2 regions of the Actinoplanes oblitus genome follow, and region 1 is predicted to be linked to the other one. Evidence: predicted binding sites of a transcription regulator. Region 1 holds the regulator's gene; the other holds the start of a gene.

Region 1 (8,534 bases):
GCGTAGAAGGCCATGGTGGCGAAGTAGAGGACCTTCAGGCCGATGCCGTAGGCCGCCACGGCGGCGACGCCGGAGTGGCCGACGACGGCGAGCAGGGCCAGCGAGCCGCTCATGCGTACCAGGAAGTCTCCGGCGATCGGCGCGCCGGTCCGCAGTACCGCGCCCACCGCACCGCCCCGGCCGGGCCCGGGGCTTCTCCCCGACCGGCGCAGCAGGAACAGGCCGGTGAGCAGGGCGGCGATCCGCCCGAGGACGGTGGCCAGGGCGGCGCCGGTGACGCCGAGGGCCGGGAGCGGGCCGGTTCCGTAGATCAGCAGCGGGTCGATGACCAGGATCAGGGTGTTGGCGACCAGGGCCAGGCGCATCGGGGTGCGGGTGTCGCCACGACCGGCGAAGATCGCGTCGACGACCTGCTGCGCGTAGAAGATCGCCACGCCCGGGAAGAGCACGGTGAGGTAGCCGGCGGCCAGCCGGGCCGCCGCGGGATCGTCGAGGAAGGCGCCGGCGAGCGGCTGACGCAGCGCCAGCCCGGCGGCCACCACCAGCGGGGTGATCAGCGCGTACAGCGACCAGCCGGCGCGGATCACGGACCGGGCGGCGAGCCGGTCGCCGGTCCCGTGCGCGGCGGCGAGCCGCACTGTCACCCCACCGTTGATCAGCAGAACGATGCCGAGCAGCGCGTTCTCCACGCCGGTGGCGACAGCGACCGCGGCGACCGGTGCCGGGCCGAGCCGGGCCACCCAGGCGACGTCGACGATGCCGGTGAGCACGCCGGAGAGCAGCGCCACGTAGTTCGGCACGGCCAGGCGCACCAGCGACTTCCGATGATCCATCGCTACCTCGTTTCGTTGTACCTCTAATCGAGGTACCACGGAACGATATAGGCTGGCCCGGCACCGAACAACCGGGAAAGGGTAGTGATGCTGGCGCTCGCGATTCTCGGCTTCCTGCACGACGAGCCGCTGCACGGATACGAGCTGAAGGAGCGGATCAAGGCCCTGACCGGCCACGTGCGCGCGGTCAGTGACGGCGCCCTCTACCCCGCGATCAACCGGCTGGAAACCGCCGGCCTGCTGGAACGCCGCATCGAGCCGGGCTCGTCGGCAGCGCCCCGCCAGATGCTCTCGCTCACCGACGCCGGTCGCGCCGAGCTGCTCCGGCGGCTCCGCACCCCCTCCGAGGTGGAGATCACCGACCGGAACCGGTACTTCACGGTGCTGGCGTTCCTGCGCCACCTGCCGGACCGCGCGGCGCAGGCCGAGGTGCTCCGCCGCCGGCTGGCTTTCCTGGCGGCCCCGGCCACGTTCTTCTCCCGTGGCGGCGAGCGCCTGCGGGCCGCCGACGTCGACGACCCGTTCCGGCGCGGCATGTTCGAGATCGCCCGCGCCACGTCCCAGGCCGAGCGGGCCTGGCTGGAAGAAACCCTGAAATCCCTGCTGGACGACGCCTGACCGCGCGAGGTCCGCCGCCGCTCACGGCAATTTCCCGGTACGCCGGGAGCCGCCCCTGCCGGCGTCGCGCCCAACGCCGGAACCGCAGGCGCTGAGCGTCTCCCCACCGGCGTCGCGCCCAACGCCGGAACCGCAGGCGCTGAGCGTCTCCCCACCGGCGTCGCGCCCAACGCCGGAACCGCGGGCCCTGAGCGTCTCCCACCGGCCGGGTCCACCGCCAACCGCCGATGCCCGGACTCACCGACGACCGGGGCAGTCGAAACCGCTAGCGGCCGGTCCTCGTCGACACCGAGCCCGCCGGCAGCGGCACCACTCAGCAGCCGAAACCTCCGGTCAGCGCCTCACCAGCGGCCGAGGCGGGTGGCCAGGACGGCGAGGGCGGCGACGCCGGCGGTCGAGGTGCGCAGGACAGCGTCGCCCAGGCGGACCGGGAGCGCCCCGGCGTCACGGAAGGCGTCCAGTTCGGCGTCGCTGATGCCGCCCTCCGGGCCGACCACCAGAACGATCTCCCCGGCGTCCGGCAGCGGCGCGGCGGTCAGTCGCTCGGTGGCCTCCTCGTGCAGCACGAAGGCGGCGGCCGCGTCGGCGCACCGGGCAGCGACCTGCTTGGTGGAGCAGTCCGGATCGCCGGCCACCGACGGCAGCCAGGCTCGCCGGGCCTGCTTGGCGGCCTCCCGTGCGGTGGCCGCCCACTTGTCGCGGGCCTTGAACCCCCGGTCTCCGCGCCACTGCGCCACCGACCGGGACGCCGCCCACGGCACGATCTCGTCGACGCCGGTCTCGGTCATCGCCTGCACGGCCAGCTCGCCCCGGTCGCCCTTGGCGATCCCCTGCACGACGACCAGCCGCGGATCGGCAGCCGGCTCCTGAGCCCGATCCCGCACCGCCACGTCGACGCTGCCCTTGCCCACGGCGACGACCTCGGCTCGCGCGGTCCCTCCACGCCCGTCCGCGAGGATCAACGCCTCGCCGGCCCGGAGCCGCTGCACGGTAGCGGCGTGATGCCCCTCGGGACCGTCCAGCGTGAACGACGATCCGGTGGGCAGGCTCTCGACCAGGAACAGAGGCGCGGACACCCCCGCACGCTACCCCGCGAGGGCATCAGCACCGGATCAGGACCACCGCGATCCCGGACCCCGCCGCGAACCCGGACCCATCGCAGACCCGGGGGCAGCGCGAACCTGGACCCATCGCAGACCCGGGGGCAGCGCGAACCCGGCCCCACCGCAGACCCGGGGGCACCTCGCCCCGGGGCGCCCACGGACCGGGAGCGCACCGCGAACCCCGGAGCGCACCACGGACCCGGATCTTTCACCGCTGGCGCGGTCAAGGGCCGGCGAGAAAGCGGTCGGGGACGGCAAGTGATCAGGGGCGGCCAGCCGTCATGAGCGGAAGAACGCCGTGACGTCGTCGGCGAAGAGTTTGGGCTGCTCGGCGGGGAGGAAGTTGCCGCCGGCGGGCAGCTCGGTCCAGTGGGTGACCGGGGCCTCGCGCTCGGCGAAGCGCCGGATGGTGATGTCGGTGACGCCCAGGGCAACGCCCAGCGGGACCGTGGAACGCTCCTTCGGCGCCCAGGCCGACGGGTCGTGCGCGGACTCCCAGTAGGTGTTCGCCGAGGAGCCGGCGGTGCCGGTGAACCAGTACAGGCTGACGTTGGTGAGGAGCAGGTCGCGGCCGACGGCGTCCTCGGGCAGCTGAGCGGCCGGGTCGGTCCACTCCTGGAATTTCTCGGTGATCCAGGCGAGCTGGCCGACCGGCGAGTCGTGCAGGCCGAACGCCAGGGTCTGCGGGCGCGTCGACTGGATCGCGGCGAAGCCCATCCGGTCGTCGCGGAACTCCTGGAGACGGCGCAGGCGGTCCTGCTCGGCCTCGGTGAGCCCCTCGAACTCGGCCGGGTCGCCGGACGGGAACGTGATGTGGCCGTTGACGTGCACACCGATCACCCGGTCGGGGGCCTGCCGGCCCATCTCGACGGCGATCCAGGCGCCGCCGCCGGTGCCCTGCACGCCATAGCGCTCATAGCCGAGACGGGCCATGATCTCGTTGAGCGCCGCGGCGCTGCGGGCGGTGTGCCACCCCGGGGCGGTGAGCGGGCCGGAGAAGCCCACTCCGGGATTGCTGACCAGGACCAGGTGGAAGTGCGCGCGGAGCGCCTCGACCACCGGCAGATAGAGCGCGAACGAACCGGGCCAGTCGTGGCTGATCAGCAGCGGGACGGCTGCCGGGTCGGTGGACCGGACGTGCGCGAAGTGCAGCGTCTGGCCGTCCACCTCGGTGGTGAACTGGGGCAACTCGTTGAGCCGCGCCTCGGCGGCACGCCAGTCGAACTCACCGGCCCAGTAGTCGGCCAGCCCGCGCAGGTAGTCGACCGGGACGCCACGGGTCCAGCCCTGGCCGGGGATCTCCGGGGTCCAGCGGGTGCGGGCGAGGCGGTCGCGCAGGTCATCCAGATCGGCCTGGGGCACGTCGATGCGGAAGGGGCGGATCGGGGCCATGTCCTGCTCCTCGGGGAGTGAGCGCTCGAACGGAACGGAATGCTTCGTTCCGTTCCAATGTAGCACTCGGCGAAGCGGAGCGGAATACTTCGTTCCGTTCCGGTAGGCTTGTCGGCATGAGGCGACCTGGGCGCGGCGAGCAGGCCGTTCGCAACAACGAGGCGATCCTGGTCGCGGCCCGGGAGATCTTCCTGACCGACCCGCGCGCGCCGGTCGCCGCGGTCGCCGAGCGGGCCAAGGTCGGCATCGGCGCGCTCTACCGGCGCTATCCGAGCAAGGAGGATCTGCTCCGCACGCTCTGCCACGACGGGCTGCGGATCTTCATCACGGAGGCCGAGCGGGCCGCCCGCGAGCCGGACGACTGGGCCGCGTTAACCACGTTCCTGCACGGCGTGGTGCGGGCCGACGTGCACTCGCTCACCGTGCATCTGGCCGGCACGTTCACCCCGACCGAGCAGATGAACGAGGACGCGCGCCGGGCCTCCGAGCTCGCCACCGGCCTGGTCGAGCGGGCCCAGCCACACCTGCGCCCGGGCGTCGGTCCCGCGGACGTGACACTGCTGCTGGAGATGTGCGCGGCGATCCGCGTCCCCGATCCGGGCCGCACCGGCGAGCTGCGCCGGCGATGTCTCACCATGCTGCTCGACGGCCTGCGCGCCGACGGCCCGTTGCCCGGTCCGCCACCGGTTCCGCTGGAGCTGGACTGGCGCTGGCTGCCCCGGTGAGGTCGCCGGGCGAGACCGGCGCCCGGCACCCGGGGCGACCGGCACCGACCATGTGACGGTCGAGCCGCGACCACACGCCGACACCAGCGCCGCTCGCTTCACGAAAGCCGCTACCACCCGGCGAGAGCGACGCCCACCCACTACCACCCGGCGAGAGCGACGCCCACTCACCACCACCCGGCGAGAGCGACGCCGCCGGCTCGGTCCGGGGGTTGACACGTCGCAACCACCCGCGGACGTCGCCCTTGCGGGCCGGGCGTTCTGGACGCGCCAGCGTCCTGCCCGGCCCGCAAGGGTCCCTGGCGGGCCGGGCGTTCTGGACGCGCCAGCGTCCTGCCCGGCCCGCAAGGGTCCCTGGCGGGAGCGACGATCAGTGATCAGCGCGGATCCGAGTCATCAAGCCCGTGAATTTGATCTTGATGACCCGGCGATCAGTGGCCGTTGAAGGCGTCCCGCATCCGGCTGAAGAAGCCGCCCTGCTTGCTCAGCTCGGCGATGTCCTCGCCGCGCGTTTTCGCGAAGTCGCGCAGCATCCGCTCCTGGTCCGCGGTCAGCTTGGTCGGCGTCTTGACGTCCAGGTGGACGAAGAGATCACCGCGGCCCTGACCACGCAGGTGCGGCACCCCCTTGCCCCGGATCCGCAGCGTGCTGGCCGGCTGCGTCCCCGCTTTGACCTCGATGTTCTCCTCGCCGTCGAGGGTCTTGATGGTCATCCTGGTGCCGAGCGCGGCGGCCGTCATCGGCAGCGTGACCCGGCAGTGCAGGTCGTCGCCCTTGCGCGAGTAGACGTCGTGCGGGCGCTCGTGGATCTCGACGTAGAGGTCACCGGCGGTGCCACCGCCGGGGCCGACCTCGCCCTGCTGGGCCAGGCGGATGCGCATGCCGTCCTCGACGCCGGCCGGGATCTTCACGGTCAGCGAGCGGCGGGTGCGGATCCGGCCGTCGCCGGCGCAGGTCGGGCACGGGGTCGGGATGATCGTGCCGTGTCCCTGGCAGTTCGCGCAGGGGCGGGACGAGACGACCTGGCCGAGGAAGGTGCGCTGCACCGACTGCACCTCGCCGCGGCCGCCGCAGACCTCGCAGGTGGCCAGGTGGGTGCCGGACGCGGTGCCGGCGCCGGAGCACTGGGTGCAGAGCACCGCGGTGTCCACGGTGATCGGCGCCTCGACACCGAACGCGGTCTCCACCAGGTCGAGCTCGAGACGCAGGATGGCGTCGGCGCCGGGACGGGTGCGCGGCCGCGGCCCGCGCGAGCCGCCACCGGCCGCGGTGCCGAAGAAGGCATCCATGATGTCCTGGAAGCCGACGAACGGGCCGGCCCCGCCGGGACCGCCGCCGGGCGCGCCGCCGCCGGGCGCCAGCGGGTCACCGCCGAGGTCGACGATCTGCCGCTTCTGGTCGTCGGAGAGAACCTCGTACGCCGCGTTGATGTCCTTGAACTTCTCGTGCGCCTCCGGATCGGGGTTGACGTCCGGGTGGTACTGCCGAGCCAGTTTGCGGTAGGCGCGCTTGATCTCGTCGTCGGTGGCTTCCCGGCTCACGCCGAGAATTCCGTAGTAGTCCTTGGCCACGGGGTTTGGAGTCCTCAATGTCTGCGCGGATCCGTCAATTCTGTGCCAACAGGTCGCCAACGTAGCGTGCCACTGCACGAACAGTAGCGATGGTGCCGGGGTAGTCCATCCTTGTCGGCCCCAGCACGCCGAGCCCACCAACGATCGTCGCACCCGGTCCGTAACCCGTGCTGACCACGGATGCCGACCGGAGGTTGTCGATCTCGTTCTCGTCGCCGATCCGGACCCGGGTGGTGCTCGGCTCCAGGTCGCCGATCAGCTTGAGGAGGATGACCTCCTCCTCGAGCGCTTCGAGTACGGGACGCAGCGTGCCCTGAAAGTCCAACACACCGCCGCGGGTGAGGTTGGCCGTCCCGGCGAGCGCGAGGCGCTCCTCACTCCGCTCGACCAGCGTCTCCAGCAGAACGGTGGCCAGGCACGCCATGTTCCCCCGGCTCCCGGGCACGCACTCGTCGACGAGTTTCTGCACCAGGGGCGGGGTGTCTGCCAATTTCTGACCGGCCAATTTCTCGTTCACCCGGCGGCGCAGGTCCCACACCTCGCCGTCGGGGACCGGGCCGGGCATCTCGACCAGGCGCTGCTCGACCCGGCCGGTGTCGGTGATCATCACGAGCATCAGCCGGGTGGTGGAGATCGGGACCAGCTCCAGGTGCCGCACGGTGGAGCGGGACAGGCTCGGATACTGCACCACCGCGACCTGGCGGGTCAGCTGGGCGAGCAGGCGGACCGTGCGATGCACCACATCGTCGAGGTCGACCACGCCGATCATGAAGCGCTCGATGGCGCGGCGCTCGGCCGGGCTGAGCGGCTTGATCCGGGTGAGCCGGTCGACGAAGAGCCGGTAACCGGCGTCGGTGGGCACCCGGCCGGCGCTGGTGTGCGGCTGCCGGATGTAGCCCTCCTCCTCGAGGACGGCCATGTCGTTGCGCACCGTGGCCGAGGAGACGCCGAGCTGGTGGCGCTCGACCAGCGCCTTGCTGCCGACCGGCTCGCGAGTTTTCACATAATCCTCGACGATCGCCCGCAGCACCTCGAGCTTGCGGTCATCCAGACTCATATGACCCCTCCCTCTGGCACTCCCGCGGACAGAGTGCCAGTCTACTTCGCGGCGGGCGGCAACGCGATGATCGAAAGGTCCGCCGTTGTTCGGTCTCCGATAGCGTGTCGGCCATGACGGAGCCGCCTCGACCGCCAGGTGACGGGTACCCTACGTCCCCCGGATCCCCTTACACTCCCCCGCCGGGCGGATACCAGCCCGGCTATCCGGCCCTCGGCTCGGAGGATCGCGCCTGGATCCTGGTCGCCCACCTGGGCGGCGCGGCCGGCGCGTTCGTCGGCGGCGGGTGCGCCGGTTGGGTGGCGCCGTTGATCTCGCTGCTGGCTCGCGGTGACCGATCGCCGGCCGTGCGCGCCGAGTCGATCAGCGCGCTGAACTTCCAGGTGCTCTGGTCGATCATCGCGCTGATCGGGTACGCCACCATCTGCTTCGGTATCGGGGTGGCGATCACCGTGCTCGCCTGGCTGGCCGGCACGATCTTCGGGGTGATCGCCGGGATCAAGGCCGCCAACAACGAGCCCTACCGCTATCCGATGAGCGGCAGGTTCCTGCGGTAACCGGCTCAGACCAGGTCGCGGATCACCGCGTCGGCCAGCAGCCGGCCGCGCAAGGTCAGAACCAGCAGACCATCGGCGTACGCGTCCGGCTCCAGCAGCCCGTCGCCGAGGGCCCGGGCCGCGCCGCCCGGGTCCACCCGGTCCAGCGGGATCCCCTCGCGCAGCCGGACCCGCAGCATCACGTCCTCGACGTGCCGGTCCTCAGCACTGAGCAGCTCACGACCGTGACCGGGGGAAACCCCATCATTCAGACGATTTGCGTACGCCGACGGATGCTTCACGTTCCACCAGCGCACCCCGCCGACGTGGCTGTGCGCCCCGGGTCCCAGCCCCCACCAGTCGGCGCCGGTCCAATACCGCAGGTTGTGCCGGCACTCGCCGCCGGGTTTCGCCCAGTTGGACACCTCGTACCACTGGAAGCCGGCGGCGGTGAGCGCCTCCTCGGCGGCCAGGTAGCGGTCGGCGGCCACGTCGTCGGAGGGGTAGGGCAGCTCACCCCGGCGCATCCGGGTGGCCATCCGGGTGCCGTCCTCGACGATCAGGGCGTAGGCGCTGACGTGGTCCACCCCGGCGTCGACGACGGTCCGCAGCGAGCGGGCGAAGTCGTCCGCGGTCTCGCCCGGCGTGCCGTAGATCAGATCCAGGTTGACGTGCTCGAAGCCGGCTTTCCGGGCCTCC
Region 2 (8,534 bases), 670 kb from region 1:
GAGAGCCTGCCGGCGCCACCGGAGAAGCTGGTAGCACGCGCTCCGCACGTCTGGGATTTCACCCCCGTCGATCGCTGAGCGGTCGCAGCTTCGGCATCCCGGCTTTACCGTCGGGAGCCTGATGCGCAGACTGCCCGTGGCCGATCCCGGCCTGCCCGACGCCCGGTCCGCCACTCGATACCTCAGCTGGCTGGTCCGGCGCTCCCGTATGACGATCGTCGTCGCGATAGCGCTCTCGGCCGCCTGGATGGGATGCCAGTCCCTGGTGCCGGCGATGGTCGGCCGGGCCATCGACGCCGCCGCCGTGCGGGACGGGCGGGCGCTGGCCGGCTGGGGCCTGGCCCTGCTCGGGCTCGGCGTCGTGCAGGCGCTGACCGGGATCACCAGGCATCGGTACTCGGTGGCGAACTGGCTCGGTGCGGGATTCCGTACCGTGCAGGTCACCGTGCGCCGGGCGAACCAGCTCGGTGCCGCGCTCCCGGGCCGACTGGAGGCCGGTGAGGTGGTGGCGATCGGCACGTCCGACATCAACCACATCGGCGGTGCCGTCGACGTCGCCGCGCGGGGCACCGGCGCGCTGCTCGCTGTCACCACGGTCACCGTGCTGCTGCTGCACACGTCGATCCCGCTCGGGCTGGTGGTGCTGCTCGGCGTACCGCTCCTGATGATCGTCGTGGGTGGACTGATCCGGCCGCTGCACCGGCGCCAGCAGGTCTACCGTGAACAGCAGGGCCGGCTCACCGGGCGGGCCGCCGACCTGGTCACCGGGCTGCGCGTGCTGCGCGGCGTGGGCGGCGAGGAGGTCATGGTGGCGCGCTACCGGGAACAGTCGCAGGCGCTGCGCGCCGCCGGGGTGCACACCGCCTCGGTGGAGTCCCTCCTGGAGTCGGCGCAGGTGCTGCTCCCCGGCGCCTTCCTGGTCCTGCTCACCTGGCTGGGTGCCCGGTTCGCGGCCGGCAACCGGATCACCGTCGGGCAGCTGGTCTCGTTCTACGCCTACGCCGCCTTCCTGGTGGCGCCGTTGCGGCAGCTCACCGACTCGATCGACAAGCTGACCCGGGGGCACGTGTCGGCCCGCCGGGTGGTCGGCATGCTGCGGCTGCCACGGGAGCTGGCGGATCCGCCCGACCCGTTACCGGCGCCGGACGGCGACCTGGCCGACCCGGAGTCCGGGGTCCGCGTCGCGACCGGCCGGCTGACAGCGATCGTCGCGGAGGATCCGGCGGACACCGCCCGGGTCGCCGACCGGCTCGGCCGGTACGCCGACGGCGCCACCCTGGGCGGTGTGCCGCTCGCCGCCCTGCCGCTCGCCGTGGTGCGCCGGCGGATCCTGGTGGCCGAGAACGACGCCCGGCTCTTCTCCGGCCGGCTCCGGTCCGATCTGGACCCCGAGCACAGCGGCCGGCTCGCCGCCGCCCTGGAGGCGGCCGCCGCACAGGACATCGTGGACGGACTGCCGCGCGGCCTGGACACCGTGGTCGCCGAGCGCGGCCGGTCCTTCTCCGGCGGCCAGCAGCAACGCCTGCGACTGGCCCGGGCGCTGGTCGCCGATCCGGAGATCCTCATCCTGGTGGAACCGACGAACGCGGTCGACGCGCACACCGAGGCCCGGATCGCCGAGCGGATCACCGCGTTCCGGGCCGGGCGCACCACTGTCGTCTGCACCTCCAGCCCGCTCGTGCTGGGCCACGCCGACCGGGTGCTCTATCTGGAGCGGGGCCGGGTGGTGGCCGCCGGCACCCACCACGAGCTGCTGGAATCCGAACCGCGGTACGCCCGCGTGGTGCTCCGTGAGGAGCCGACGTGACCCACGCGCTACCGGTCGCCAGCCGCACCCAGGCCTGGCGGTACGCCCGATCGCTGTTCCGCGCCCACCCCGGCGTGTTCCGCGCCACCGTGGGCCTGCACCTGCTCGCCGCGCTGGCCGGGCTGGCCGGTCCCCGGCTGCTCGGCGAGCTGGTGCAGGCGGTGCAGGCCGGGACGAACCCGGCTCGGCTGGACCGGCTGGCCGGCACGCTCGCGCTGTTCGTGCTGCTGCAGGCGGTGCTGATCCGGTACGCCTATCTCGCCTCCGCCCGGCTCGGTGAGCAGGTGCTGGCCCGGCTGCGGGAGGAGTTCATCGCCCGGGTGCTGACGCTGCCCCTGAGCACCGTTGAGTCGACGCGGACCGGGGATTTGCTGACGCGTACCACCCGGGACGTGGACGCGCTCTCCAAGTGCGTCCGGCTGGCCGTGCCGGAGACCACCATCGCGCTGCTCACCGGCGGTCTGGTGGTGGTCGCCCTGATCGCGGTGGACCCGGTGCTGGCCGCCCCGCTGCTGGTCGGCGTGCCGATCACGGTGGCCGGCACCCGGTGGTACGTGCGCCGTGCCCCGTCCGGCTACCTGCGGCAGAACGCCGCGTACTCGGAGGTGACCGACGGGCTCACCGAGACGGTCGAGGGGGCCCGGACGGTGGAGGCGCTGGGGCGGCAGGGGCAGCGGGTGGCGCGTACCGACCGGGACCTGTACCGGTCCTGGCGGGCCGAGCGGTACACGCTGTTCCTGCGTACCGTCTGGTGGCCGGTGATCGAGATCAGTTACGTGATCCCGATGGTGCTGACCCTGCTCACCGGCGGCGTGATGTACCTGCGCGGCACCGTCACCCTGGGCCAGCTGACCGCCGCCGTGGTCTACGTCCAGCAGCTGATCCACCCGCTGGACCGGTTGCTCTCCTGGCTGGACGAGCTGCAGGTGGGCGCGGCGTCGCTGGTCCGGCTGCTCGGGGTGGCCGACGCGCCGCAGCGGTCCCGGCGGGACGCGCCGCCGCCGGACGGCACCCAACTGGAGGTACGCGGCGTGCGGTTCGCTTACGTCGAGGGGCGCGAGGTGCTGCACGGTGTCGACCTGACCCTCCGGCCCGGCGAGCGGCTCGCCGTGGTCGGCCCGTCCGGCGCCGGGAAATCCACACTGGGCCGGCTGCTGGCCGGCATCCACCAGCCCACCGAGGGCAGCGTCACGGTGGGCGGGGTGCCGCTCGCCGAGCTCTCCCCGGACCGGTTGCGGGCCGAGGTGGCGCTGGTCAGCCAGGAGCACCACGTCTTCGTCGGCACGCTGCGGGACAACGTGGCGATGGCCCGGCCGCGGGCGCCGGAGCCGGACATCCGGACCGCCCTGGCCGCGGTGCACGCGCTGGAGTGGGCGGACGGGCTCCCGGACGGGCTGGACACCCTGATCGGCGACGGCGGGCTGCCGGTGACCGCCGCGCAGGCGCAGCAGGTGGCGCTGGCCCGGCTGATCCTCGCCGACCCGCACACGCTGGTGCTGGACGAGGCGACGGCGCTGCTCGACCCGCGGGCGGCGCGGGACCTGGAGCGGTCGCTGGCGGCGGTGGTGCACGGGCGGACGGTGGTGGCGATCGCGCACCGGCTGTTCTCGGCGCACGACGCGGACCGGGTGGCGGTGGTGGAGGACGGGCGGATCACCGAGCTGGGGTCGCACGACGAGCTGGTCGCGGCGAACGGGTCGTACGCGGCGCTGTGGCGTGAGTGGCAGGGCGAGGCGCCGGAGAAACCCCCGGACACGGCGAGGGCGCGCCCCCGGGAGGACGCGCCCTTGTGAGACAACCGGTCAGAAGCCCGGACCGTGCTGGTGGCCGTGCCCGTGGCCGCCGTGGCTGTGCCCGTGGCCACCGGCCGCGGCGGGGGCCGGCTCGGCCGGCTTCTCCACCACGAGGCTCTCGGTGGTCAGCAGCAGCCCGGCGATCGAGACGGCGTTGGAGACCGCGTTGCGGGTCACCTTCACCGGGTCGATGATGCCGGCCGCGGCCAGGTCGACGTACTCGTCGGTGGCCGCGTTGAGGCCGTGGCCCCAGCCGAGCTCGTTCACCTTGCCCACCACGACGTAGCCGTCGTGGCCGGCGTTCTGAGCGATCCAGCGCAGCGGCTCGACCAGCGCCTTGCGGACGATCGACACGCCGATCGCCTCCTCGCCGGACAGGCCCAGACCGCCGTCGAGCTCCTTGGCGACCTGCGCGAGGGCGGCGCCACCGCCGGGGACGGTGCCCTCCTCGACGGCCGCCTTGGTCGCCGCGATGGCGTCCTCGATGCGGTGCTTGCGCTCCTTCATCTCGACCTCGGTCGCGGCGCCGACCTTGATCACCGCGATGCCGCCGGAGAGCTTGGCCAGCCGCTCCGAGAGCTTCTCCCGGTCCCAGTCGGAGTCCGACGCCTCGATCTCCTTGCGGATCTGCGAGACCCGGTCGGCGACCTCGGCGGCGTTGCCGCCACCGTCGACGATGGTGGTGTTCTCCTTGTCGACCACGATGCGCCGGGCGCTGCCCAGCTGCTCCAGGCCGACCTGGTCGAGCTTGTAACCGAGCTCGGGGGCGATCAGCTCGCCGCCGGTGGCGATCGCCAGGTCCTGCAGGATCGCCTTGCGGCGGTCACCGAAACCGGGGGCCTTCACCGCGGCGACCTTGAGGGTCTTGCGCAGCGAGTTGACCACCAGGGTGGAGAGCGCCTGGCCCTCCACGTCCTCCGCCACGATCAGCAGCGGCTTGCCGGTCTGCAGCACCTTCTCCAGCAGCGGGAGCAGCTCCTCGATGCTGGAGATCTTCTGCGTGGTGAGGAGGATGTGCGCGTCCTCCAGCACCGCCTCCTGCGACTCGGCGTCGGTCACGAAGTTCGGCGAGATGAAGCCCTTGTCGAACTGCAGACCCTCGGTGACGTCGAGCTCGGTGTGCAGGGCGGAGCCCTCCTCGACGGTGATCACACCGTCGCGGCCGACCCGGTCCATCGCCTCGGCGATCAGCTCGCCGATGGTGGCGTCCTGCGCCGAGATGGTGGCCACGTTCGCGATCGCCTTGTGGTCGGCGACCTCGACGGCCTTGCCCAGCAGCGCCTTGGAGACGGCCTCGGCGGCCTGGTCCATGCCGCGCTTGAGGCCGATCGGGTTGGCACCCGCGGTGACGTTGCGCAGACCCTCGCGGACCAGCGCCTGCGCCAGCACGGTGGCCGTGGTGGTCCCGTCGCCGGCGACGTCGTTGGTCTTCGTCGCCACCTCCTTGACCAGCTGCGCGCCAAGGTTCTCGTACGGGTCGGTGAGCTCGATCTCCTTGGCGATGGTGACGCCGTCGTTGGTGATCGTCGGGGCGCCGAACTTCTTGTCCAGGACGACGTTGCGGCCGCGCGGGCCGAGAGTGACCTTGACCGTGTCGGCGAGCGTGTTGACGCCGTGCTCCAGCAGGTGCCGGGCGTCGTCAGAGAAACTGAGGATCTTCGCCATGTATGAGGTCCCTTCACGCGCCGACGCCCTGCCCCGATTTCCCGGAACAGGGCGTCTGCACAGTCGGTTTAGGTCTTACTTCTCGATGACCGCGAGGACGTCGCGGGCGGAGAGCACCAGGTACTCCTCACCGGCGTACTTGACCTCGGTGCCGCCGTACTTCGAGTAGAGGACCACGTCGCCGACCTTGACGTCGAGCGGGACGCGGTTGCCCTTGTCGTCGATCCGGCCGGGGCCGACGGCGAGGACGGTGCCCTCCTGCGGCTTCTCCTTCGCGGTGTCGGGGATCACGATGCCCGACGCCGTGGTGGTCTCCGCCTCGTTCGCCTGGACCACGATGCGGTCCTCGAGCGGCTTGATCGCAACCTTGGTCGCGGTAGTCACGGGCATACCCTCCTGGGTACAGGTTTCGCCGGCCATGAAACAGGCCGGTCAGATGCCTCATGCCACCGGGCGGGGCCGTCGTCGCGGGTGCCGGTCCGCCTGGTGCCTAACCGCCACGAGCAAGCCCGGGCGGCTGGCACCCTCATGTTGAGAGTGCTAATCGGAGATTATGCCGGAACTAGCACTCCGTCAACCAGAGTGCCAACCTGTCACGCCGGGGAGAATGCCTGGTGTGACCCCTGAACTTCTCGCTCTCCTGCAAACCCCGGAAGGGACCGAGGCCCTGGCCGTGGCGGCCGAGGTCGGCGACGGTGAGCCGCTCGCCGCGGCCTCGGCCTTACGGGCCCGGGGCTTCGGCGCGGAGCTGTCCGCCGCCGCACTCACCCAGGCTAGTTTGCGCCGCCGGGCGGCGATGAAGTTCGGCCCGGACGCCACCGGAATGTTCTTCACCCGTCCGGGCCTGGAGCAGGCGACTCGCGCGGTGGTCGCGGAGCGCCGGGCGGCCCGGCTCGCCGCCTGCGGCGTGACGACCCTCGCGGATCTCGGCTGCGGGCTGGGGTCCGACGCATTGGCCGCGGCCCGGCACGGGATCGCGGTGTACGCGGTGGACGCCGACCCGGGCACCGCCGCGCTGGCCGCCGCGAACGCCGAAGCCGCCGGGCTGGCCGACCGCATCACGGTGGTCTGCGCCGACGCCACCACGGTGGAGGTGGAGCGGTACGACGCGGTGTTCGCCGATCCGGCCCGGCGGCAGGCCGGGCGGGGCCGGGTGTTCGACCCGAAGGCGTACTCGCCGCCCTGGGACTTCGTGGCCGGGCTGGCCGGGCGGGTGCCGCGGACGGTGCTCAAGCTCGCTCCCGGCATCGACCACGGGCTGCTGCCGCCGGGTGCGGAGGGCGAGTGGGTGAGCGTCGGCGGCGACCTGGTCGAGGCGGCGTTCTGGTGCGGGCCGCTGGCGTCCGCGCCGCGCCGGGCCACCCTGGTCGGCCTCGGTGAGCTGACCGGTTCGGGCCTGGAGCAGGCCCCGGTCGGCCCGGTCGGCGCGTGGTTCTACGACCCGGATCCGGCGGTGGTCCGGTCGCATCTGGTCGCCGAGTTCGCCGAGCTGATCGGCGGGCGGCTGGCCGACCCGGCGATCGCCTACGTCTACACCGACGAGCCGGTGGACACGCCGTTCGCCAGGCGGCTGGCGGTCACCGACGTGCTGCCGTTCTCCCTGAAGCGGCTGCGGGCCCTGCTCCGCGAGCGGGGCGTCGGCACCCTGGAGATCCGCAAGCGCGGGTCGGCCCTCGTCCCCGACCAGCTGCGCAAGGACCTCAAGCTGTCCGGGCCGCACGCGGCGGGGCTGGTGCTGACCCGGGTGGACGGCGCACCCACCGCGCTGTTGACGGCGCATTCCTGAGGAGTTCCGGAGGACGGCACCGAACCGTCGTAACGCGCCCGAATCGGGCGTACGGGTGGATCACTCCCGGAGTAGCGTGCGGCGCATGCCGAAGAAAGCGGCCGGCACCCCGGCCACCGCGCTGCTGACCGCGGAGCGAGTGGCGCACACCCTGCACCCGTACGAGGTGTCCCCGGACGCCCCGAACTACGGCGCCCTGGTCGCGGCGGCCCTCGGCGTGCCACCGGAACGGGTGTTCAAGACGCTGGTGGCCGAGGTGGACGGCCGGCTCGTGGTCGGCGTCGTGCCGGTCACCGGCGATCTGGACCTGAAGGCCCTCGCGCAGGCGGCTGGCGGCAAGCGGGCGACGCTGGCCGACCGCGCCGTCGCCGAGCGCAGCAGTGGGTACGTCCGCGGCGGGATCAGTCCGCTGGGTCAGCGCAAGCGGCTGCCCACAGTGATCGACGACTCGGTGACCGGACTGGACCTGATGTACGTCTCGGCCGGTCGGCGCGGCCTGCAGGTCGCCCTCGCGCCGACCGAGTTGATCAGGTTGACCGGCGCCACCGTTGCCATGATCCGGACGTGACGCCGGGTTCCGCCGACATCCGAGCGAGTTATTACTTAGCGTTACGTCATGCGACGGGAAACGCGACTTTCGGGGGCGGGTCGGGCGGGTTGCGAGGCGACCACGTTGCCGGATTGTTATCCCTCGTTACGAGATAGATCACCGGGGTGCCTTGTGTTCTAGGCCACCGCCGGAATACGTTGCCGGGCACAACAAACCGGTTCCTGATCCATCGGCGCCCAGGGGAGCGACACTCCCAGGCACGCACCACACCCCTGACAAATCCGAACGAAGGCTCCGGATTTACCCCCCGAAAGGACATACGGAATGCGTAAGGGACTGTTCGCCCTTGCCGCCGTCGGCCTCCTGGCCACCGGCAGCATGGCCGCCTGTGGCGACAAGAGCGACGACACCGCCAAGTCCGGCTCCGGCGACACCGCCAAGGCCGGCAAGGTCGGCGTGATCCTGCCCGACACCAAGAGCTCGGCTCGCTGGGAGACGGCGGACACCAAGTACCTCACCGAGGCGTTCAAGGCCGCGGGCGTCGAGGCCGAGATCAAGAACGCGCAGGGCGACAAGACTTCGTTCCAGACCATCGCCGACGGCATGATCCAGAGCGGCGTCAAGGTCCTGATGATCGTCAACCTGGACTCCGGTACCGGCAAGAACGTCCTGGAGAACGCCAAGAAGGCCGGCATCGCGACGATCGACTACGACCGTCTGACGCTGAGCGGTGGCGCCGACTACTACGTCTCGTTCGACAACAACGAGGTCGGCAAGCTGCAGGGTCAGGGCCTGGTGGACTGCCTGACCGCGGCCAAGGCCGTGAAGCCGGTCGTGTCGTACCTGAACGGCTCGCCGACCGACAACAACGCCACCCTGTTCAAGGAGGGCTACGACTCGGTCCTCAAGCCGAAGTTCGACTCGGGCGACTTC

Evidence for each region. The regulator HrcA, encoded in region 1, represses chaperone genes, less so after heat shock. The targets are predictions, from matches to a motif close to GGTTNGCACNCTCNNNNNGAGNGTGCNAACC.
Region 2: groES (co-chaperone GroES) is a predicted target of HrcA. The motif match lies at 5,781-5,811, and genes of this name have one in related genera.

What each region holds. Positions count from the first base shown of each region.
Region 1 is NZ_CP126980.1:1,410,825-1,419,358, reverse strand. It holds gene Actob_RS06455 (MATE family efflux transporter) at 1-833, opposite strand, end outside; gene Actob_RS06450 (PadR family transcriptional regulator) at 921-1,451, shown strand; gene Actob_RS06445 (16S rRNA (uracil(1498)-N(3))-methyltransferase) at 1,793-2,527, opposite strand; gene Actob_RS06440 (epoxide hydrolase family protein) at 2,834-3,946, opposite strand; gene Actob_RS06435 (TetR/AcrR family transcriptional regulator) at 4,063-4,671, shown strand; gene dnaJ (molecular chaperone DnaJ) at 5,103-6,242, opposite strand; gene hrcA (heat-inducible transcriptional repressor HrcA) at 6,277-7,299, opposite strand; gene Actob_RS06420 (DUF4870 domain-containing protein) at 7,413-7,856, shown strand; gene hemW (radical SAM family heme chaperone HemW) at 7,862-8,534, opposite strand, start outside.
Region 2 is NZ_CP126980.1:743,859-752,392, forward strand. It holds gene Actob_RS03435 (hypothetical protein) at 1-78, shown strand, start outside; gene Actob_RS03440 (ABC transporter transmembrane domain-containing protein) at 122-1,807, shown strand; gene Actob_RS03445 (ABC transporter ATP-binding protein) at 1,804-3,600, shown strand; gene groL (chaperonin GroEL) at 3,610-5,265, opposite strand; gene groES (co-chaperone GroES) at 5,341-5,655, opposite strand; gene Actob_RS03460 (class I SAM-dependent methyltransferase) at 5,873-7,051, shown strand; gene ybaK (Cys-tRNA(Pro) deacylase) at 7,137-7,619, shown strand; gene Actob_RS03470 (sugar ABC transporter substrate-binding protein) at 7,926-8,534, shown strand, end outside.